3 regions of the Stutzerimonas stutzeri genome follow, and region 2 is predicted to be linked to each of the others. Evidence: predicted binding sites of a transcription regulator. Region 2 holds the regulator's gene; each other region holds the start of a gene.
What was found. Region 2 encodes sigma-54, which starts transcription at its own class of promoters, with help from an activator protein. Its sites were predicted from a motif close to ANTGGCATNNANNTTGCTNT; they were not measured.

Region 1 (7,449 bases), 630 kb from region 2:
CCGATGAGTCAGGCCGGACGATAGACGCGTACATTGACATGCCCCTCGCTCAGCAGATGGTGAGCATGCAGGCGGCTCATGACACCTTTGTCGCAATAAAGCAGGTACTGGCGGTTTTCATCCAGATCCTTGAAGCGGTTGTTCAGCGCGTAGAAGGGTAGCGTCTGTACTTCGATGCCGGACAGCTCGAGCGGTTCGTCCTCGGTGCTATCGGGGTGACGAATGTCGAGGATGACCTGACCGGCACTCGGCTCGGCGACCTCCTCCACTTGCAAATCCTGGCCCAGCTCGTCGATCACGCGGTCGATGGCGACCTGGCGGGAATTGGCCAGCGCGCGTTCGAGGATGGCCATGTCGAACTGCTTTTCTTCGTGCTCGATGCGATAGCGCTTGGCCTTGGTCGTCGGGTTCACCGAGATCACGCCGCAGTACTCGGGCATGTTCTTGGCAAACTCGGCCGTGCCGATCTCGAAGGCGGTGTCGATGATGTCCTGCTTGTGGCTAGCGATCAGCGGGCGCAGCACCAGCATGTCGGTGGCCGAGTCGATTACCGAGAGGTTCGGCAGGGTCTGGCTGGATACCTGAGAGATGGCCTCGCCGGTTACCAGGGCATCGATATGCAGGCGCTCGGCGATCTGCGTCGAGACGCGCAGCATCATCCGCTTGAGGACCACGCCCATCTGGCTGTTGTCGACGTTCTGCAGAATCTCGCCGACCACCTCTTCGAACGGCACGCTGATGAACAGCACACGGTGCGAACTGCCGTATTTCTTCCACAAGTAATGAGCGACTTCCATCACGCCCAGTTCATGGGCACGGCCACCGAGGTTGAAGAAGCAGAAATGCGTCATCAGCCCGCGACGCATCATCTGGTACGCGGCGACGGTGGAATCGAAACCACCGGACATCAGCACCAGGGTCTGCTCCAGCGCGCCCAGCGGGTAGCCGCCGATGCCGTCATGCTGCTGATGCACGACGAACAGGCGCTGGTCGCGGATCTCCATGCGCACTTCGACTTCCGGTGCCTTCAGCGAGATACCGGCGGCGCCGCACTGCTGACGCAGCTGACTGCCGACATGCCGTTCGACGTCCATGGAACTGAACGGATGCTTGCCAGCACGCTTGCAGCGTACGGCGAAGATCTTGCCCGGCAAGCGTTCGGCGTAGTGCGCCTTGCACTTGGCGACGATATCGTCGAGATCGCCCAGCGGGTACTCGTGTACCTCCAGGCAGTGGGCGATGCCGGGTGTGCAGCGCAGACGCTCGATCATCTCGCGCAGCAGCTTCGGCTCGCCGAGCGCGGTTTCCACCTCGATGTTGTCCCACACGCCCTCGACCCGCAGGTCGGGATCGAGCTCGCGCAGCACGGTGCGGATATTCTTCGCCAACTGACGAATGAAGCCCTTGCGCACCGGCGGACTCTTGATGGTGATTTCGGGGAAAACCTTGACGATCAGCTTCATGGAAACAGCGCGGGGGCCGACGTGGCAGGAAAAGAGGGGCGCGGAGTATAGCCGAAACTGCTCAACATTTAATCGCTTTCTTCAAATGCAGCGGAATGCACCAAAATAATGCGGCGCACCAACCATTCGCACCAATACAGAGCAGCATTTTGACGAGCGAGCTACGCTTTAGCCCGCGCAACCGCTGCGGCGCCACCGCTGCAGGCCTGCGGTACCAATACGGAGCACTGGCATGCAATTTGCTCCCTTGTGAGGCAGGTCGCCTTGGCGGAACATCGCCGCCCGGCTTCACCCTGATTCGGAAGCTCACTATCTCGCTTCCACCACTTGGAGAACACCATGTCGAAGTCGCTTCAACTGATCAAAGATTACGATGTGAAGTGGATTGATCTGCGCTTCACCGATACCAAAGGCAAGCAGCACCACGTCACCGTTCCGGCTCGTGATGCGCAGGATGAAGACTTCTTCGAGCACGGCAAGATGTTCGACGGTTCGTCCATCCATGGCTGGAAGGGTATCGAAGCCTCCGACATGATCCTGATGCCGGTCGACGAAACCGCAGTGCTGGACCCGTTCACCGAAGAGCCGACCCTGATCCTGGTCTGTGACATCGTCGAGCCGAGCACCATGCAGGGCTACGACCGCGACCCGCGCTCCATCGCCAAGCGTGCCGAAGAGTTCCTCAAGACTACCGGCATCGGCGACACCGTATTCGTTGGCCCGGAGCCTGAGTTCTTCATCTTCGACCAGGTCAAGTTCAAGTCCGACATCTCCGGCTCGATGTTCAAGATCTACTCCGAGCAGGGCTCCTGGATGACCGACCAGGACGTCGAAGGCGGCAACAAGGGCCACCGCCCGGCCGTCAAGGGTGGCTACTTCCCGGTTCCGCCGTGCGACCACGACCACGAAATCCGTACGGCCATGTGCAACGCCATGGAAGATATGGGCTTGGTCGTCGAAGTACACCACCACGAAGTCGCTACTGCCGGCCAGAACGAAATCGGTGTGAAGTTCAACACCCTGGTCAACAAGGCTGACGAAGTTCAAACCCTGAAGTACTGCGTACACAACGTGGCCGACGCCTATGGCAAGACCGCGACCTTCATGCCGAAGCCGCTGTATGGCGACAACGGTTCAGGTATGCACGTACACATGTCCATCTCCAAAGATGGCAAGAACACCTTCGCTGGCGAAGGCTATGCCGGCCTGTCCGAAACCGCCCTGTACTTCATTGGCGGCATCATCAAGCACGGCAAGGCACTGAACGGCTTCACCAACCCGGCTACCAACTCCTACAAGCGTCTGGTTCCAGGCTTCGAAGCACCGGTCATGCTGGCCTACTCGGCCCGCAACCGCTCCGCCTCGATCCGCATTCCGTACGTTTCCAGCCCGAAAGCCCGTCGTATCGAAGCGCGCTTCCCGGACCCGGCTGCCAACCCGTACCTGTGCTTCGCCGCACTGCTGATGGCTGGCCTGGACGGCATCCAGAACAAGATTCACCCTGGCGATGCCGCTGACAAGAACCTGTACGATCTGCCGCCGGAAGAAGGCAAGCTGATCCCGCAGGTTTGCGGCAGCCTGAAGGAAGCCCTGGAAGAGCTGGACAAGGGCCGTGCGTTCCTGACCAAGGGCGGCGTGTTCTCCGATGACTTCATCGATGCCTACCTCGAGCTGAAAGCGGAAGAAGAGATCAAGGTGCGCACCTTCGTGCACCCACTGGAATACGACCTGTACTACAGCGTCTGATCCAGCTCACGTGACAGGAAGGCCACCCTCGGGTGGCCTTCTTCGTTTCTGCGAGCCGATACTGATTCGCGCAGCTTGTCACGCCTCGCAAATCCCGCCGATCGGACTTGCCTGCACGCCGATGCAGTGCAAGGCTTCGGCAGTCCAACTCCGCGGAGTCTCCCATGCGTAGCGCACTGCTCAGCCTGCTATTGATCCTCAGCCTTCCGGCCTTCGCCGAGATCTACAAATACACCGATGCGCAAGGCAATACGGTATTCACCAATCAGCCGCCGGAAGGCGTGCAGGCCGATACCGTAGACCTGCCGCCGGCCAACACCGTGAATATCCGCACCCCCGAGCCGCCACCGCCGCTGCCGGACCGCCAACAGGCGCAGCAAGCGCCCTACCAGTCCCTGATGCTGAGCGGCATTCCGGATGCCGAGGCCCTGCGCGCCAACAACGGCACCTTCGTCGTCAGCGCCGTACTGGAACCGTCGCTGCAACGAGGACATACCCTGCGTTTTTTGCTCGACGGCATCCCCCAAGCCGCGCCCAGCCAGGCGACGTCACTGCAACTGAACAACATCGAGCGCGGCGACCATCGCCTGCAGGTCGAGGTGCTCAGCGGTGAACGAGTGATCCAGCGCAGCGAGGCTGTGCCTTTCACCGTGCAGCGGGTGAATACGTCCAGCCCCGCGCTGCGTCCGCCGCCACCCAAGCCCAAGCCGGCGCCTTGAGCATGCTCCGACAAGCGCTCGCTGCCCTCCTGCTGGCAGCCGCCGTACCCGTATCCGCTGCCGTCTACAGCTATACCGACGCCGACGGCAATCGGATCTTCACCGATCGCCCGGCCGGCCAGACGGTCGAAGAGATACGCCTGAAATCGTCCAACAGCATGCCCCCACCAGCGGCGCCTGCTCAGCGTGCCGCTCAGCCCGTGACGCCCAAGGCGGCGGTTGTCAGCTATCAGCTGCGCATCCTCGTCCCTGCAGCCGATGCGGCGATCCGCAACAATGCCGGCTCGGTCAGCGTGGCTGTGCAGGCGGAGCCTGCATTGCAACCGGGCCACGCCTATCAGGTGCTGCTCGACGGGCAGCCGTTCGGCGCACCGGGTGAGCAGACGACCTTCGAACTGAGCAACGTCGATCGCGGCACCCATCAACTGGCGGTCGCGGTGGTAGATGAAGACGAACGAGTCCTGCAACGCACCGAGAACCAGCCCTTCCACCTGATTCGCACCTCGCTGGCTCAGCGGCGCATGGTCAACCCGTGCAAGAAAGCCGATTACGGCGTGCGGCCGGAATGCCCGCTCAAGGACAAGCCAGTAGAAAAACGCGACATTCCCTTCGTGCCCTTTCTATGATCACTGGATGCACCTGTTTGGTGCACCCAGCAAGTGAACCTGCCTCTGTTCACCAAATTGGGTCACCGGACAGCCCGTAGGGCTGCAGCATCACGCCGATCCGCGCCGCAATGGCGCGCTTGGTTTGGTTCTTGCATTTCCTGCCAGAACTTCCGGACGCAGACCAGTCATGATCAACGAAGCCCTGCAACGCCTGCTGATCGAGAATCTGACCACCGCGACGCTGTTGCTCAATTCGCGCTTGCGCCTGGAATACATGAACCCGGCGGCCGAAATGCTGCTCGCCGTCAGCGGCCAGCGCAGCCACGGCCAGTTCATCAGCGAACTGTTCACCGAGTCGTCGGAAGCCCTGGCCGCACTGCGCCAGGCGGTTGAAGAAGCTCACCCGTTCACCAAGCGCGAAGCGACTTTGACTTCGGCCACCGGCCAGACGCTGACCGTGGATTACGCCGTGACCCCGGTACTGACCCGCCAGGAAACCATGCTCTTGCTGGAGGTGTTGCCGCGCGACCGACTGCTGCGTATCACCAAGGAAGAGGCGCAGCTGTCCAAGCAGGAAACCACCAAGATGCTGGTGCGCGGCCTGGCCCACGAGATCAAGAATCCACTGGGTGGCATCCGTGGCGCCGCGCAGCTGCTGGCCCGCGAGCTGCCCGAGGAGCACCTGAAGGACTACACCGAAGTCATCATTGAAGAGGCCGACCGCCTGCGCAATCTGGTCGACCGCATGCTCGGCTCGAACAAGCTGCCGTCGCTGGCGATGACCAACATCCATGAAGTGCTCGAACACGTCGCCAGCCTGATCGAAGCGGAATGCCAGGGCAGCATCATTTTGGTGCGCGACTACGACCCGAGCATTCCCGAGGTCCTGATGGACCGTGAACAGATGATCCAGGCCGTGCTCAATATCATGCGCAACGCCATGCAGGCGCTCGCCGGGCAGAACGATCTCGGCCTCGGCCGCCTCACCCTGCGCACCCGCACGCTGCGCCAGTTCACCATCGGCCATATCCGTCATCGCCTGGTGACGCGCATCGAGATCATCGACAACGGCCCCGGCATTCCCGCCGAGCTGCAGAACACGCTCTTCTACCCGATGGTCAGCGGTCGCCCGGACGGAACCGGGCTGGGCCTCGCCATCACTCAGAACATCATCAGTCAGCACCAGGGGCTGATCGAGTGCGAGAGCCACCCTGGCCATACCGTCTTCTCGATCTTCCTACCGCTGGAACAAGGAGCCACATCAGCATGAGCCGAAGCGAAAACGTCTGGATCGTCGACGACGACCGCTCCATCCGCTGGGTCCTGGAAAAAGCCCTGCAACAGGAAGGCATGGCCACGCAGAGCTTCGACAGCGCCGACGGCGTACTGGCCCGCCTCGCGCGTCAGCAGCCGGATGTGATCATCTCCGACATTCGCATGCCCGGTCTCAGCGGCCTGGACATGCTCTCGCAGATCCGCGAGCAGTACCCGCGCCTGCCGGTGATCATCATGACTGCGCACTCGGACCTGGACAGCGCGGTGGCGTCCTATCAGGGTGGTGCTTTCGAGTATCTGCCCAAGCCGTTCGACGTCGATGACGCGGTGTCGCTGGTCAAGCGCGCCAATCAGCATGCGCAGGAGCAGCAGAGCCAGCAGGAGCCGGCCAACCGCCACCACACGCCGGAAATCATCGGCGAAGCGCCGGCGATGCAGGAGGTGTTCCGCGCCATCGGCCGCCTCAGCCATTCCAACATCACCGTACTGATCAACGGTGAGTCGGGCACCGGCAAGGAGCTGGTGGCCCATGCGCTGCACCGCCACAGTCCGCGTTCGGCTTCACCGTTCATCGCGCTGAACATGGCGGCGATTCCCAAGGATCTGATGGAGTCGGAGCTGTTCGGCCACGAAAAAGGCGCCTTTACCGGCGCGGCCAACCTGCGTCGCGGACGGTTTGAACAGGCCGACGGCGGCACCCTGTTTCTCGACGAGATCGGCGACATGCCGGCTGACACGCAGACGCGCCTGCTCCGCGTGCTGGCCGATGGCGAGTTCTACCGGGTCGGCGGCCACACACCGGTGCGGGTCGATGTGCGCATCATCGCCGCGACGCACCAGGACCTGGAAACCCTGGTGCAGGCCGGCAAGTTCCGCGAGGACCTGTTCCATCGCCTGAACGTCATCCGCATTCATATTCCCAGGCTGTCCGATCGCCGCGAGGACATTCCGGCGCTCGCCGAACACTTCCTCGCCAGCGCAGCGCAGGAGCTCTCGGTGGAAACCAAGGTGCTCAAGCCGGAAACCAAGGAATATCTGCAGCATCTGCCATGGCCGGGCAACGTGCGCCAGCTGGAGAACACCTGCCGCTGGATCACCGTGATGGCCTCCGGGCGCGAAGTGCACATCGGCGACCTGCCGCCGGAGCTGCTCAACCAGCAGGCCGAGGCACAGCCGGCGCACAACTGGGAACAGGCGCTGCGCAACTGGTCCGATCAAGCCTTGGCGCGCGGCCAGAGCAACCTGCTCGACGAGGCGGTGCCGGCCTTCGAGCGCATCATGATCGAGACCGCGCTCAAGCACACCGCCGGCCGCCGCCGCGACGCCGCACTGCTGCTCGGCTGGGGTCGCAATACGCTGACGCGCAAGATCAAGGAGCTGGGCATGCGCGTCGATGGCGCTGACGACGACGAAGGCGACGACGGCTGACGACTACGGCTGAAATCAAAAAAGAGTAACGACGAACCCCGCAGCTGGCGGGGTTCGTCGTTTCCGGCGCAGCGCGCCGTTCAGGTCACGGACGCTTGGCCGCCGCCACCTGTACCTGGATATGCCAGCCACCGTCGCGACGTTCACCATGCCATTGCCCTTGCAGCGGCCGCGCCGCAACCAGATGCAGAAGCAGGCCCTTCTCGGTCT
Region 2 (7,449 bases):
CCCCCTCCTGCTCGGTTTGAGCGCATTCTGGCTCGGCGCCAGCGCTTGGGCGCTTCCCGAGGATCGTGAACAGCCAATCCGCGTACAGGCCGACTCCGCCGAACTCGATGATCGACAGGGCGTTGCGGTATATCGCGGCGACGTGGTCATAACCCAGGGCACGATGAAGATTACCGGCGACACGGTAACCATCACTCAGAATAACAACGGCGACGTCGAGGTCTTCACCTCTATCGGCAAGCCTGCCTATTACGAGCAGAAACCAGCGGCAGACAAGGAAATCGTCAAGGCTTATGGCCTGACCATCCAGTACTTCGCTGCCAACGAGCGAATCGTGCTGATCGACCAGGCCAAGGTCGTTCAGGAGGGCAACACCTTCGAAGGCGAGAAGATTGTCTATGACACCCGCCGCCAGATCGTAAATGCCGGCCGCGCCAGCAACGCAGACGTCACCACGCCGCGACCACGCGTCGACATGGTCATCCAGCCGCGCAAACGCGACCAGGCCGCGGAGCAGCCGCAGTAATGGCCGTCCTCAAAGCCCAGCATCTGGCCAAGAGCTACAAAAGCCGTCAGGTCGTGCGCGATGTCAGCCTGTCCATCGAGAGCGGGCAGATCGTCGGCCTGCTCGGCCCGAACGGTGCCGGCAAGACCACCTGCTTCTACATGATCGTCGGGCTGGTAAACGCCGATCAGGGACGCGTGCTGATCGATCAGAACGACGTCACCCACCTGCCGATGCACGGCCGCGCGCGCGCCGGCATCGGTTACCTGCCGCAGGAAGCGTCGATCTTTCGCAAACTCTCGGTTGCCGACAACATCATGGCCATTCTCGAGACACGCAAGGACTTGGATCGCAGCGGCCGCCAACAGGCGCTGGAAGGCCTGCTGCAGGAATTTCACATCAACCATATCCGCGACAGCCTCGGCATGAGCCTGTCCGGTGGTGAGCGTCGCCGAGTGGAAATCGCCCGCGCGCTGGCCACAGCGCCGAAGTTCATCCTGCTCGATGAACCCTTCGCCGGGGTTGACCCGATCTCGGTCGGCGATATCAAACAGATCATTCACCATCTCAAGGCCAAGGGCATCGGCGTGCTGATCACTGATCACAATGTCCGTGAAACGCTGGATATTTGCGAAACCGCCTATATCGTCAATGACGGACAACTGATCGCCGAAGGCGATGCACAGACGATCCTCAGCAACCAGCTGGTCAAGGAAGTCTATCTGGGCCACGAATTCCGCCTCTGAGGCGGTTTTTTTGCTCAGCTCGGCAAATCGGCTCTAGGCAAAGGCTTCGTCGGCAGGCATATAATTTGCTTTCGCTGGCGCCCTGGGCGCGGCATGTCGGAATGGGCGCGGTTGCGCCGGCATACAAGGTTCGAAGTCCTCTGCCATGAAACCATCGCTAGTCCTGAAGATGGGCCAGCAGCTGACGATGACACCGCAGCTGCAACAGGCCATACGGCTCCTCCAGTTATCCACCCTCGATCTGCAGCAGGAGATCCAGGAGGCGCTGGATTCCAATCCCATGCTTGAGCGTGAAGAAGACGGCGACGACTTCGACAGCTCCGATCCCATGGCCGAGGCCGTTGACCGGCCGGGCGAAACCGGCATCGAGAAGAGCAGCAGCCAGGAAAGCACCTACGAGGAGCCCTCGCACAGCGGTGAGAGCGCGGAAGACGGCGACTGGGGTGAGCGCATTCCTAGCGAGCTTCCGGTCGACACGGCCTGGGAAGACATCTACCAGACCAGCGCCAGCAGCCTGCCCAGCAACGATGACGACGAGTGGGACTTCACCAGCCGTACATCGAGCGGCATCAGCCTGCAGAGCCACCTCCTGTGGCAACTCAACCTTGCGCCAATGAGCGACACCGATCGATTGATCGCTACCACGCTGATCGACTGCATCAACGACCAGGGCTATCTCGAGGAGACCCTGCAGGAGATCGTCGACTCGTTCGACCCGGAGCTGGAAGTCGAACTCGACGAGGTTGAGGTCGTCTTGCGGCGCATCCAGCAGTTCGAGCCGGCCGGCATCGGTGCCCGCGACCTGCGTGAATGCCTGCTCCTGCAACTGCGCCAGTTACCCGACCGAACGCCATGGCTGTGCGAGGCCCAGCGCTTGGTCGGCGAATACCTGGATATCCTTGGCGGCCGCGACTACAACCTGCTGATGCGCCGCATGAAGCTCAAGGAAGACGAGCTGCGCCAGGTCATCGAGCTGATCCAGAGTCTGAATCCTCGCCCGGGCTCGCAGATCGAGGCGAGCGAACCAGAATACGTGGTCCCCGACGTGATCGTGCGCAAGCACAACGATCGCTGGCTGGTCGAACTGAACCAGGAAGCCATGCCGCGCCTGCGGGTCAATGCGCAGTACGCCGGTTTCGTTAAACGCGCCGACTCCAGCGCAGACAACACCTTCATGCGCAATCAGTTGCAGGAGGCGCGCTGGTTCATCAAAAGTCTGCTCAGCCGCAACGAAACCCTGATGAAGGTCGCCACCCAGATCGTCGAGCATCAGCGCGCTTTCCTGGAACATGGTGACGAGGCAATGAAGCCGCTGGTCCTGCACGATATTGCCGAAGCGGTGGGGATGCACGAATCGACAATTTCTCGCGTAACCACGCAGAAATACATGCACACGCCGCGGGGCATCTACGAACTCAAATATTTCTTCTCCAGCCACGTCAGTACGGCTGAAGGCGGCGAATGTTCGTCCACCGCGATCCGCGCGATCATCAAGAAGCTGGTCGCCGCGGAAAACCAGAAAAAGCCGTTGAGCGACAGCAAGATCGCTGGTTTACTGGAGGCGCAGGGCATCCAGGTGGCCCGCCGCACAGTTGCGAAGTACCGCGAGTCACTCGGTATCGCACCGTCCAGCGAGCGCAAGCGTTTGCTGTGATCGGCCCCTGGTCGAACTGCCCCGGCGGCAGGCCTACCAACCTGCTCTTCGCACAAGGCAAAGGAGATAGCAGTATGCAAGTCAACATCAGCGGTGTTCATCTGGAAGTAACAGACGCCCTGCGTGACTACATCGAGGAGAAGTTCGACCGGCTTGCTCGCCACTTCGACCGCATCATCAGTGTTCAGGTGATTCTGCAGGTCGAGAAGCTCAAGCAGAAAGCCGAAGCAACTCTGCACGTCGCCGGCCGCGAAGTGGTGGCCATTGCCGATCATGAAGACATGTACGCTGCGGTCGACCTTCTGGTCGACAAGCTTGATCGCCAGTTGATCAAGCACAAGGAGAAGCAGCTAGACCACACACAGGGCGCTGTCACCCGCTGACTCCAATATGATCCGACTCGAAAACATCCTCACCCCCGGACGTTCCCTTGTGGACGTCCCGGGCGGTAGCAAAAAACGCGTCCTGGAACAGATCGCCAAGGTGATCGCCCAAGACCTCATCGATCTCGACTCCCAGACCGTGTTCGAAAGCCTGATTGCCCGGGAAAAGCTCGGCTCCACCGGCTTTGGCAATGGAATCGCCATTCCACATTGCCGCATGGTCGGTTGCAGCGCTCCGCTGAGTGCCGTGCTGCGCCTGGAAACACCTGTGGACTTCGACGCCATTGACGGCGCACCGGTGGATTTGCTGTTCGTTCTGCTAGTTCCTCAAGCCGCTACGGACGAGCACCTTGAACTGTTGCGCCAGATCGCCAGCATGCTCGACCGAGAAGATGTACGCCAAAGGCTGCGCGAGGCGCCAACCAACCAAAGCCTCTATCAGGTCGTAGTCGACGTGCAGAGCGGGGCCTGACGAAGTGGGCAATCGATGCGGCTGATCATCGTAAGTGGGCGCTCAGGCTCGGGCAAAAGCACCGCGCTGAACGTGCTTGAGGACAACGGCTTCTACTGCATCGACAATCTGCCTGCCGGGCTGCTGCCAGAACTCGCCGAGCGCGCTCTGCTGCATACCGAGCTGCTGCACCCGCAGGTCGCCGTATCGATCGATGCGCGCAACCTGCCCAGCCAGCTCAAGCGCTTTCCGGAACTGCTCGAAGAAGTCCGCGCCCGGCACATCCTGTGCGATGTGCTCTATCTCGACGCCGATGATGAAACCCTGCTCAAGCGCTTCTCGGAAACCCGCCGGCGTCACCCACTGACCAACGAAACCCGCTCGTTGGCCGAGGCGATCCACGACGAAGAGTTGCTGCTGGCAGCGATCATCGATCATGCCGATCTGAAGATTGATACCACGCATCTGAATCTCTACCAGCTGCGTGACGTGCTCAAGCTGCGCCTGCTCAACAAACCGGAGCCAGGCACGGCGTTTCTGATCGAGTCATTTGGATTCAAGCGAGGCATGCCCGTCGATGCCGACCTGGTATTCGACGTGCGCTGCCTGCCCAATCCGTACTGGAAAGCAGAGCTACGGGACTTTTCAGGCCTCGACCAACCTGTAGTCGACTATCTCGCCGCTCAAGCCGATGTGGAGGAAATGTTCCAGGACATCCACGCCTATCTGAGCAAATGGCTGCCGCGGTTTGCCGCCAGCAACCGGGCATACGTCACCATCGCCATTGGCTGCACCGGCGGGCATCACCGTTCGGTCTATCTGGCCGAACGGCTGGGCAAGGCCCTCAGAGAGCCGCTGAAAAACCTGCAGGTCCGTCATCGGGACCTCGCTTAGGAATACCTGTACTCATGCCCGCCCGCGAAGTAACCATCATCAATAAGCTCGGTCTGCATGCTCGCGCTGCAGCCAAGTTCGTAGCCGTAGCCAACCGCTTCCCCTGCAGGATCCGCGTTGGCCGGTGTCCCGACACGCTGGTGGACGGAAAAAGCATCATGGCCGTCATGATGCTTGCGGCAAGCAAAGGCACCTCCGTGCACCTGCATACCGAAGGTGAGCAGGAAGACGAAGCCCTGATTGCGCTGGCCGCACTGATCGACGACTATTTCGAAGAGGGCGAGTGAAACGTTGTGCGAGGCAGCGCGAACCGTTTCCGGCCGCGCCAGCGCACTCGCCTCACTTACCGGCGACCATCATCCGTTCGATCAGCACCGAGCCTGTGCGTACATTGCTGCGCGTTTCCACATCACAACCCACCGCAACGATCTGACGGAACATGTCGCGCAGGTTGCCGGCAATGGTGACCTCCTGTACCGGGAACTGGATTTCGCCGTTTTCAACCCAGTAGCCACCGGCACCACGCGAATAGTCCCCGGTGACCAGGTTCAGGCCCTGTCCCATCAGCTCGGTCACCAATAGGCCACGCCCCATGCGACGAATGAGCGCCGCCTGATCCTCATCACCGTGACTGACGAACAGGTTATGCACGCCTCCGGCGTTGGCCGTACTCGGCATGCCCAGCTTGCGCCCAGAGTAAGTCGATAGCACATAGGACAGCAGGCGGCCGTTCTCTACGAACGGCTTGGCATAGGTTGCCAAGCCATCGCCATCGTAACTGGCGCTGCCGAGCGCGCGCGGAATGTGCGGACGCTCATCGAGGCTCAACCATTCGGGAAACAGCGTCTGCCCCAGCGCATCTTCGAGATAGGAGGCCTTGCGATACAGGTTGCCTCCGGATATTGCCGCAATGAAATGACCGAACAGACCAGTCGCCAGCTCCGGAGCGAACAGCACCGGCACTTCGCAGGTCGGTACCGGCCGCGCACCCAGGCGCCGCACGGCGCGCTCGGCGGCGCGCCGACCGATCGTTTGCGGGTCCAGCAGCGCCTCGCCGATGCGATTGACGTCGTAGAAGTAGTCGCGCTGCATCTGCCCTTCGCTTTCGGCAATCATCACGCAACTCAAGCTATGACGGCTGCTGCAATAGCCCCCGATGAAACCGTTGCTGTTGCCATACGCACGGCAGCCCTGATGGGTATTGAGGCTGGTGCCATCTGCATTGCGAATACGCTGGTCGGCCGCAAATGCTGAGCTTTCACATTTCAAGGCCTGCTCAATGGCCTGTTCAGGAGTGATGCTCCAGGGATGATAGAGATCCAGGTCGGGCAACTCGCGCGCCATCAGCGTCGCGTCGGCCAGACCCGCAAACTCGTCTTCGGAGGCATGCTTGGCAATGGCCAATGCGGCAGCCACAGTTTCCCGAATAGCCGCATCGCCACTGCCGGTGGTGCTGGCAGAACCCTTGCTCTGCCCGACATAAAGCGTGATGCCGAAGCCCTGGTCGCGATTGAACTCGACGGTCTCAACCTCGCCCTGACGCACAGTGGTGGACAACCCCTGCTCCATCGAGACCGAAACCTCGCTGGCGCTGGCGCCTTGCCGACGCGCTTCCTCGATGATGCGCTCAACCTTCTCGCGCAACTCGGGCAGCACGTGCGGGCCGATGCCTTCTACTTCACTCATAAGCACTCCCAAACGACCGCAATCGAATCAAGTTGCAACCTGGCGCCGCTCCTCTGAAGCCTGCTGCCAGGGCTGCTGTTATCATGGCGGCATTTCCTAGTGGACCATCCCCATGTCTGAACACTCTGACGCCGAAGATTTCGACGAGAAAAGCAAATCCCAGGTCAAACGCGAACTGCTTGCCCTGCAGGAGCTCGGCGAGCGCCTGACCACCCTCAAGCCAGACCTGATTGCCCGACTGCCGTTGAGCGACGCTCTGCAGAAGGCGCTGGCCGACGCACCAAAACACACGGCGCACATCGCTCGCAAACGGCACATCCAGTACATCGGCAAGCTGATGCGTGATCAGGATGTCGATGCCATCCTGGCGCTGGTCGATCAACTCGACGCCTCGACTCGCCAGTACAACGAACGTTTCCATGCGCTGGAGCGCTGGCGCGACCGTATGATTGGCGGCGACGACGCCACCCTGGAAGCCTTCGTTGCCGAATATCCCGAAACCGATCGCCAGCATTTGCGTGGGCTGATCCGTCATGCCCAGCACGAAGCGGCACGCAACAAGCCGCCGGCGGCCAGTCGGAAAATCTTCAAGTACATCCGCGACCTGGACGAAACCAAGCGCGGCCTGCGCTAACGGTAGAGAGGGGCAGGCTGCAAGCCGGGACCGTAACGGACACGTGTTTGCAGCTCGCCGGCGGCGGTAACCTCAAGCGCCCGTTCCACCTACCGTGATCTCGTCGATCTTCAGCGTCGGCTGGCCGACGCCCACCGGCACCGACTGTCCATCCTTGCCGCAGGTGCCAACGCCGCTGTCCAGAGCCAGGTCGTTACCGACCATCGACACCCGGTTCATCACCTCCGGACCGTTGCCGATCAGGGTCGCACCCTTCACCGGCGCGGTGATCTTGCCGTCCTCGATCAGATACGCCTCGCTGGTGGAGAAGACGAACTTGCCGCTGGTGATATCGACTTGGCCCCCGCCGAGGCTGGCGCAATAAATGCCCTTCTTCACCGAGCGGATGATTTCCTGCGGATCACTCTCACCGGCCAGCATGTAGGTATTGGTCATGCGCGGCATCGGCAGGTGCGCATAGGATTCGCGGCGGCCGTTGCCGGTTGGCGCTACGCCC
Region 3 (7,449 bases), 1.9 Mb from region 2:
ATGTCGAGAACGCCCAGAAGGAAATCCTTACCATTGCTCGCCGCATGGCCGAGGCCGGAGAAATCGTTCTGGGCTCCAAGGGCGGCGAAGAAATGATCTAAGCAGGTACGAACCCCACACATGGCCAAGGACAACCCCAGCGACGTCATTCGCGCGAAAGATGTCAGCCTGTTCGATCGCTGGTCTTTGCCCAGTTTCGATCCGCAAGGTGAGGAGCGGGTAGTGCCCGCGGCTCAAGCCGTGCCGGAGCCTATCGAAGAGTTGGCGCGCATCGAAGATGTGCCGGTCGAAGAAGTCAAACCGCTGACGCTCGATGAGCTCGAGGCGATCCGCCAGCAGGCCTACAACGAAGGTTTTGGCACCGGCGAAAAAGACGGCTTTCATGCCGGGCAACTCAAGGCGCGGCAGGAAGCCGACGCAGCGCTGGCGTCACGCGTGGAGAGCCTTGAACGGCTGATGAGCCAATTGCTCGACCCGATCGCCGATCAGGATCGCAACCTTGAGCACGCCATGGCGACACTGATCAGCCACATGGCACGCGAAGTGATCCAGCGTGATCTGCTGATCGACTCCAGCCAGATTCGCCAGGTATTGCGCGAAGCGCTGAAGCTTTTGCCCATGGGCGCCAACAACGTTCGCATTCACGTCAATCCGCAGGATTTCGAACTGGTCAAAGCACTTCGAGAGCGCCACGAGGAAACCTGGCGAATCCTTGAGGACAGCAGCCTGCTGCCTGGTGGTTGCCACATCGAAACCGAACACAGTCGAATCGACGCCAGCATCGAAACGCGCCTGACCCAGGCCATCAAGCAGCTATTTGAGCAGCAGCGAGAGAACGCCACCCGTCCGCCTGCATCGGATTTGAATATCGAGCTGGATGTGCCTGATGCGCCTTGAGCGAGTCAGCTTCGCCAGGCGTTTCGAGACCTATAGCGAGGCGATCAAACTGCCAAGCCAGCCGATGCTGGAAGGACGACTGCTGCGAATGGTCGGCCTCACGCTGGAGGCGGAAGGCCTGCGTGCAGCGGTCGGCAGCCGCTGCCTGGTGATCAACGACGACAGCTATCACCCCACCGAGGTCGAGGCCGAGGTGATGGGCTTTTCCAGCGGCAAGTTGTACTTGATGCCGGTCGGCAGCCTTGCTGGCATCGCGCCTGGTGCGCGGGTCGTGCCATTGGTCAACACCGGTCGATTGCCCATGGGCATGTCCATGCTCGGCCGCGTGCTCGATGGGGCGGGGCGGGCGTTGGACGGCAAGGGCGGCATGAAGGCCGAAGACTGGGTGCCGATGGACGGCCCAGTGATCAACCCGCTCAAGCGCCATCCGATCAGCGAGCCGCTTGATGTGGGTATCCGCAGTATCAACGGCCTGCTCACAGTAGGGCGTGGCCAGCGCCTCGGTCTTTTCGCGGGTACCGGTGTCGGCAAGTCGGTGCTGCTGGGCATGATGACCCGCTTCACCGAGGCCGACATCATCGTGGTCGGGCTGATCGGCGAACGTGGCCGCGAGGTCAAGGAGTTCATCGAGAACATCCTCGGCGAGGAGAGCATCAAGCGCTCCGTAGTGGTTGCCTCGCCCGCCGATGAAGCGCCGTTGATGCGACTGCGCGCCGCGCAATATTGCACCCGTATCGCGGAGTACTTCCGTGATCAGGGCAAGAACGTGCTGCTGCTGATGGATTCGCTGACCCGCTACGCCCAGGCTCAGCGCGAGATCGCCCTGGCCATTGGCGAGCCTCCGGCAACCAAGGGCTACCCGCCATCGGTGTTCGCCAAACTGCCCAGCCTGGTCGAGCGAGCCGGTAATGCCGAGCAGGGCGGTGGCTCCATTACTGCGTTTTACACCGTGCTGTCGGAGGGCGATGATCAGCAGGACCCGATTGCCGACGCCGCCCGTGGCGTGCTCGACGGCCACATCGTGCTGTCACGTCGGCTTGCCGAGGAGGGGCATTATCCAGCGATCGATATCGAGGCTTCCATCAGCCGGGTCATGCCGCAGGTGGTCAGCGCCGACCACGTTCGTGCCTCGCAACGTTTCAAACAGCTTTGGTCGCGCTATCAGCAGAGTCGCGATCTGATCAGTGTCGGCGCCTACGTCCCAGGCGGCGATCCGGAAACCGACATGGCGATTGCGCGGCAGGCAGAAATGGTTCGCTATCTGCGGCAGGGTCTCGATGAAAGCGAGGACCTGAACCAGAGTGCCGCGCAGCTGGCTGCGGTATTCAGTCCCCGGCAGCCGGGCTAACCGATGGCTGCCAGCCGAGCTGCGCGCCTGGCGCCGGTCATCGAAATGGCCGAGCGTGCTGAACGTGATGCCGCGCGCCTGCTTGGGCAGGCTCAGACGCAACTGACGCAGGCAGAAACCAAGCTCGCCGAACTCGATCAATACTTTCGCGACTATCAGCAACAGTGGATGCAGCAAGGTAGCCAGGGCGTTTCCGGCCAGTGGCTGATGAACTATCAGCGCTTTTTGTCCCAGCTGGAGTCGGCTATCGGCCAGCAGCAGCGCAGCGTCAATTGGTATCGCGACAATCTGCTGAAGCTGAGGCAGCAATGGCACCAGAAACATGCCCGAGTGGAAGGGCTCGGCAAGCTTATTGAAAGCTACCAGCGCGAGGCACGCATCGCGGCAGACAAGCGTGAACAAAAATTGCTCGACGAATTCGCGCAGCGACTGGCTGGGCGGGCGCGCGACCAATGATTAGGCTGCGTGGCGCTTCGCCTCGACCCAGTGGGCATTGGCCGGATTCGTGCTTGCCGTGTTGCAGCTTGAGTGATAAATCTTCACCCGTTTCTACGCAGCGATCGTCAGCCCTTGATGGACCTTTGGTCGGTTTGGTTTCGGATCGCCGCATTTTCAGCCCGTATACGGCTGTCCACTTCGCATAAGCGACGGCTGCCAACGTGGGCGGCCTTCAAGACGTTACGGATCAGGGAGTGCCACATGACCATTAACTCGCAGCCTTCGGTGGATGGGCAGGAGCTGACCATTTCCATTAGCGGACGCTTCGACTTCAATGCGCATCAGGCCTTCCGCGATGCCTACCAGCGCCAGGACGTAAACCCACAGCGCTATGTGGTGAATCTGCAGGGCACTATCTACATGGACAGCTCTGCGCTGGGCATGCTGCTTTTGCTGCGTGACCACGCGGGGGGCGATGAAGCCGATATTCGTTTGCTTAACTGCAGTCCCGATGTGCGCAAGATCCTTTCGGTATCGAATTTCGGACAATTGTTCGTGATCGCTTGATGCCGATGCGGCTGTCGATCCTGATCGCCGAGGACAGCCCGGTCGATCGGATGCTGCTTTCCACCATCGTCGCCAAGCAGGGCCATCGGGTACTCACTGCGGCTAATGGTCAGGAAGCGGTCGAGCTGTTCCAGCAGGAGCGGCCACACTTGGTGCTGATGGACGCGCTGATGCCGGTGATGGATGGCTTCGAGGCCGCGCGGCGTATCAAGCAGTTAGCCGGTGACGAGCTGGTACCGATCATCTTTCTCACTTCGCTGACCGAGCATGAAGCGCTGGTCAGTTGCCTGGAAGCCGGCGGTGACGATTTCATCGCCAAGCCCTACAACCCGATCATTCTCGAAGCCAAGATCCAGGCCATGCACCGCCTGCGTCGCCTGCAGGCGACCGTGCTCGAGCAGCGCGATCTGATCGCCAGGCGTAACCAGCAATTGCTTGCCGAGCACCGGGCGGCCAAGGCGATCTTCGACAAGGTCGCCCATGCCGGCTGCCTGAGCGCGCCGAGCATTCGTTACAGGCAATCGCCACAAGCCTTGTTCAATGGTGACCTGCTGTTGGCGGCCCAGGCCCCGGCAGGGCAGATGTTCGTCCTGCTCGGCGATTTCACGGGGCATGGACTGCCCGCGGCGATCGGTGCCATGCCGCTTGCGGAAACCTTCTATGGGATGGCCGCCAAGGGCTATTCCGGCGCTGACATCCTTCGTGAGATGAACGCCAAGCTCAAGCAAATCCTGCCGGTGGAAATGTTCTGCTGCGCGACATTGCTCGACATCAATCCCAAGCAGGGCTCGCTGCGCGTCTGGAACGGTGGTTTGCCGGATGGTTATCTGATTGGCGCCAACGGCCAGCGCACCGCGCTGGTTTCCAGGCATCTGCCGCTGGGTGTGGTGTCTGCAACGGCGTTCGACGACAAGTTCGAGCATTATCCGTTGGCGCTGGGCGACCGCTTGCTGTTGCTGTCCGACGGTGTGGTGGAGAGCCGCAACGCCGACGATGAGTTGTTTGGTGAGCAGCGCCTGCTGGCTGCGCTGACTGCCAATCGTGATCCGGCGCGGCTCTTCGATGAGATCGAGCAGGCGCTGCTGGATTTCCATGGCCAGCCGCATGATGACCTCAGCTTGGTTGAGGTCGTGATCACTGACGAGACGATTGCGATGCCGCTCGCGGTGCCGGTTACCGCACATCGCTCCCGGCCCATGGACTGGTCGATACAGGTCGAGCTGCGGGCCGAGAGTCTGCGTAGCGGCAATCCGCTGCCGATGCTGCTGCAGCTGCTGTTACAGGTCAATCAACTGCGGCCACGCGCCGGCGCAATCTACGCGGTGCTCGGCGAGCTGTATTCCAATGCCTTGGAGCACGGTGTGCTTGGTCTCGATTCGGCGCTCAAGTGCGACGCTGAGGGTTTCAAACGCTACTACGACCTGCGCCAGCAACGGCTGCAGGCACTGGCAGAAGGGCATGTTCATCTGGAGCTGGCTATCAAGACCGACGGCCAGGGCGGGCGGTTGCGAATCTCCATCGATGACAGTGGCGCCGGGTTCGACGTGACCCATGCGTTGCAGGTTCAGCTCGGTGGCGATCGCCTCAGCGGCAGGGGCCTTCACCTGGTACGCCAGTTGAGCGACGGATTTGACTGGCAGTCGGACGGCAGAGGGCTGAACGTGGAGTTCGTCTGGCAGGCTGAGGCATAATCCTTCGCTTTGAATCAGGAGTGTTTCGGGTGTCCAACACTCATCTCGACAGCGCCGTGCTGGCCACGCTGCAGGACGTGATGGAGAGTGAGTATCCGGCATTGCTGGATACCTTCCTCGCCGACTCCGAAGAGCGAGTCCGCTTGCTGAGGCAGGCCTATCAAGCCGAGCAAACCGAAACCCTGCGTCGGGCCGCGCACAGCTTCAAAGGCAGCTGTAGCAATATGGGGGCGGTGCTCCTGGCCGATCTCTGTCAGGAGCTGGAAACTGCCGCTAGAGGCGAGCAGCTTGCCCAGGCGCCTGTGCTCATCGCCTCGATTGAACGTGAATTCGCGATTGTTGGGATTCTGTTCAGGGCGGAGCGTCAACGCTACGCGTAACGGCCAAATCTCTGACGCGCTCCGTCTGCTGCACTGCCAGTCGAGGCGGCTTGCGATTGCGCACAGGGTCCTCAACCGTTGTGTGCGACGGGCGCTGCGGGCTCTTTGGCTAATACGCTGATGCTCCAGTCAATCCTGGCCCGTAACTTGCTCAGTTAGCGCTACGATCCATACGTAGTGGAATAACCTCATGGCTGTTTCCCCCGACCTGTTACTCAAAACGCCTTCTGTCGACGCTCGGCCCAAGGCCTCGGCCAAGGCGCCGGACGCCCCGCGTGAAGGACGGGATAGCGGCAATGCCAGCTTTTCGGACGTTTACGCCAAGGAACGCCAGACCAAGCCGGTCGACCGCCCGACGCGCAACGATAGTAGTCGCGACAAGCCTGTCGATGACAAGGGCCGGCAAGAAGCAGCCGGCGTGACCGCCGAGGAAAAGCCGACAGTTGCCGAGAGCGGCAATCCGTTGCCTGCGCAAACATCAGCCGAAGACCTGCCGGAAGCTGAGCTCGATCCGTTGTTGTTACTAGGCTTGGGCGGGCAGTTCGCGCCACAAGCCGAGACCCAGCCTGCGGAGGATCTCCAGGGCGAATCACTGCTGGCCGGGTTGCCGATGACGCAGGGCCTGGCTGCGGGCGAGGCGGAACCGGTAGCGGATGAGTCGTTGCTCACGGGTTTGCAGACATTGACTGAAACGCCGGTCGGCGTGCAGAAAACGACTCAGCAATTGCAGAATCCGCTGGCCGATGCGCAAGCGAAGGCCGAGGCGGATGACGGTTTCGCCAGCATGTTGCTGGCTGGCAAGGAGTCGGCTGATGGCGAGGAGCCTGAGCTGGATCTGGCAGTGAAAGATCTGCTGGACAGTGTCGATGGGCCGAAGGAAAGCCGCTCGGCGAGCGCCAGCGAAATGGCCGCGGCGCGTCTTAATCCGTTGAGCCAGGCGATTGCCCAGCAGGTGCAGCAGCCGCAGCGGCCAGCCCTGGTGCCGGGGCAGCCAGTTCACATGCAGCAATCCGGCTGGAGCGAGGCCGTTGTTGATCGCGTGATGTGGCTGTCCAGCCAGAATCTGAAGTCGGCTGAGATCCAGCTCGACCCGGCTGAGCTGGGTCGCATGGAGGTTCGCATCGACTTGACCAAGGACCAGGCGCAGGTCACGTTCCTCAGTCCTCATGCTGGCGTGCGTGACGCGCTGGAAAGCCAGATGCACCGCCTGCGCGAGATGTTCACCCAGCAAGGCATGAGCCTCATGGACGTCAACGTCTCCGATCAATCGCTCGCACGAGGCTGGCAGGGTGGTGCCGAGAGTGGCTCTTCGCGCGGAGGCTCTTCGGCTGATGGCGAGTCGGATGACGAGTTGCAGCAGGGCGTCAGCGAGATTTCCAGCAACCGCACCGCGGGTGACCGCGGCCTGGTGGATTACTACGCCTAGGGCCGCTGCTTCTGATAGCCCCTCTTGTCTGCCGGCGTAGCCTAACCGTTACGCCGGTTTTCCGCCGCCTGTCGCGCGCGCGCGTTGTGCGTTGCGTGCATGGCCGATGTATCGCTCGTTTTCCTGATACCTTGTCGGCGCCGGGTTTAGCCGAGCGCTGTTAAACGCTTGTTCCGCCTGCGTTGGCACAGCTGTTGCTCTTAACTCGGAATGAAATGTTGTTGATGACGGATATTTGGCATGGCTAAGAAACAGGCTCCACCGGCAGTGCCGCCAACGGGTCCGGAAACGGAACCGGCAGGCAAGGGACGGCTGAAACTCATCATCGTGATTGTGGTCGCCATGTTGGTGGCTGTCGGGCTTTCCATCGGCGGTACGCTGTACTTCATGGACAAGGGCGATGACCTTGATGCCGGGAAATCGCACGAAGCGGCGGAAACCGTATCGGGCAAGCAGCCGGCAATCTACGAGGTGCTGATGCCGGCCTTCGTGGTCAATTTCAACTACAAGGGGCGGCAACGCTACATGCAAGTCAGCATCGCGCTGATGTCCCGTGATCAGGCGGCGCTGGATGCCCTCAAGGCGCATATGCCGTTGTTGCGCAATCGCCTGGTCATGCTGTTTTCCAGTCAGGATTTCGAGGCGTTGAGAACGCCAGTCGGCAAGGAAATGCTGCGTCAGCAGGCGACTGCCAGTGTGCAG

Region 1: a site for sigma-54 is predicted at 1,690-1,709, ahead of glnA (glutamate--ammonia ligase). Genes of this name have one in related genera too.
Region 3: a site for sigma-54 is predicted at 5,456-5,475, ahead of SM130_RS08150 (flagellar hook-length control protein FliK). Genes of this name have one in related genera too.

Annotation. Positions count from the first base shown of each region.
Region 1 covers NZ_CP139348.1:4,337,870-4,345,318, forward strand. Annotated here, with positions in the region: gene thiI (tRNA uracil 4-sulfurtransferase ThiI) at 9-1,463, opposite strand; gene glnA (glutamate--ammonia ligase) at 1,803-3,209, shown strand; gene SM130_RS20115 (DUF4124 domain-containing protein) at 3,374-3,928, shown strand; gene SM130_RS20120 (DUF4124 domain-containing protein) at 3,925-4,554, shown strand; gene glnL (nitrogen regulation protein NR(II)) at 4,724-5,806, shown strand; gene ntrC (nitrogen regulation protein NR(I)) at 5,803-7,239, shown strand; gene SM130_RS20135 (hypothetical protein) at 7,325-7,449, opposite strand, start outside.
Region 2 covers NZ_CP139348.1:3,711,959-3,719,407, forward strand. Annotated here, with positions in the region: gene lptA (lipopolysaccharide transport periplasmic protein LptA) at 1-526, shown strand, start outside; gene lptB (LPS export ABC transporter ATP-binding protein) at 526-1,251, shown strand; gene SM130_RS17125 (RNA polymerase factor sigma-54) at 1,397-2,905, shown strand; gene hpf (ribosome hibernation-promoting factor, HPF/YfiA family) at 2,980-3,288, shown strand; gene ptsN (PTS IIA-like nitrogen regulatory protein PtsN) at 3,296-3,760, shown strand; gene rapZ (RNase adapter RapZ) at 3,776-4,633, shown strand; gene SM130_RS17145 (HPr family phosphocarrier protein) at 4,648-4,920, shown strand; gene pmbA (metalloprotease PmbA) at 4,973-6,319, opposite strand; gene yjgA (ribosome biogenesis factor YjgA) at 6,432-6,953, shown strand; gene tldD (metalloprotease TldD) at 7,026-7,449, opposite strand, start outside.
Region 3 covers NZ_CP139348.1:1,765,506-1,772,954, forward strand. Annotated here, with positions in the region: gene fliG (flagellar motor switch protein FliG) at 1-101, shown strand, start outside; gene fliH (flagellar assembly protein FliH) at 121-897, shown strand; gene fliI (flagellar protein export ATPase FliI) at 887-2,245, shown strand; gene fliJ (flagellar export protein FliJ) at 2,249-2,701, shown strand; gene SM130_RS08135 (STAS domain-containing protein) at 2,945-3,250, shown strand; gene SM130_RS08140 (fused response regulator/phosphatase) at 3,250-4,941, shown strand; gene SM130_RS08145 (Hpt domain-containing protein) at 4,971-5,321, shown strand; gene SM130_RS08150 (flagellar hook-length control protein FliK) at 5,512-6,747, shown strand; gene fliL (flagellar basal body-associated protein FliL) at 6,988-7,449, shown strand, end outside.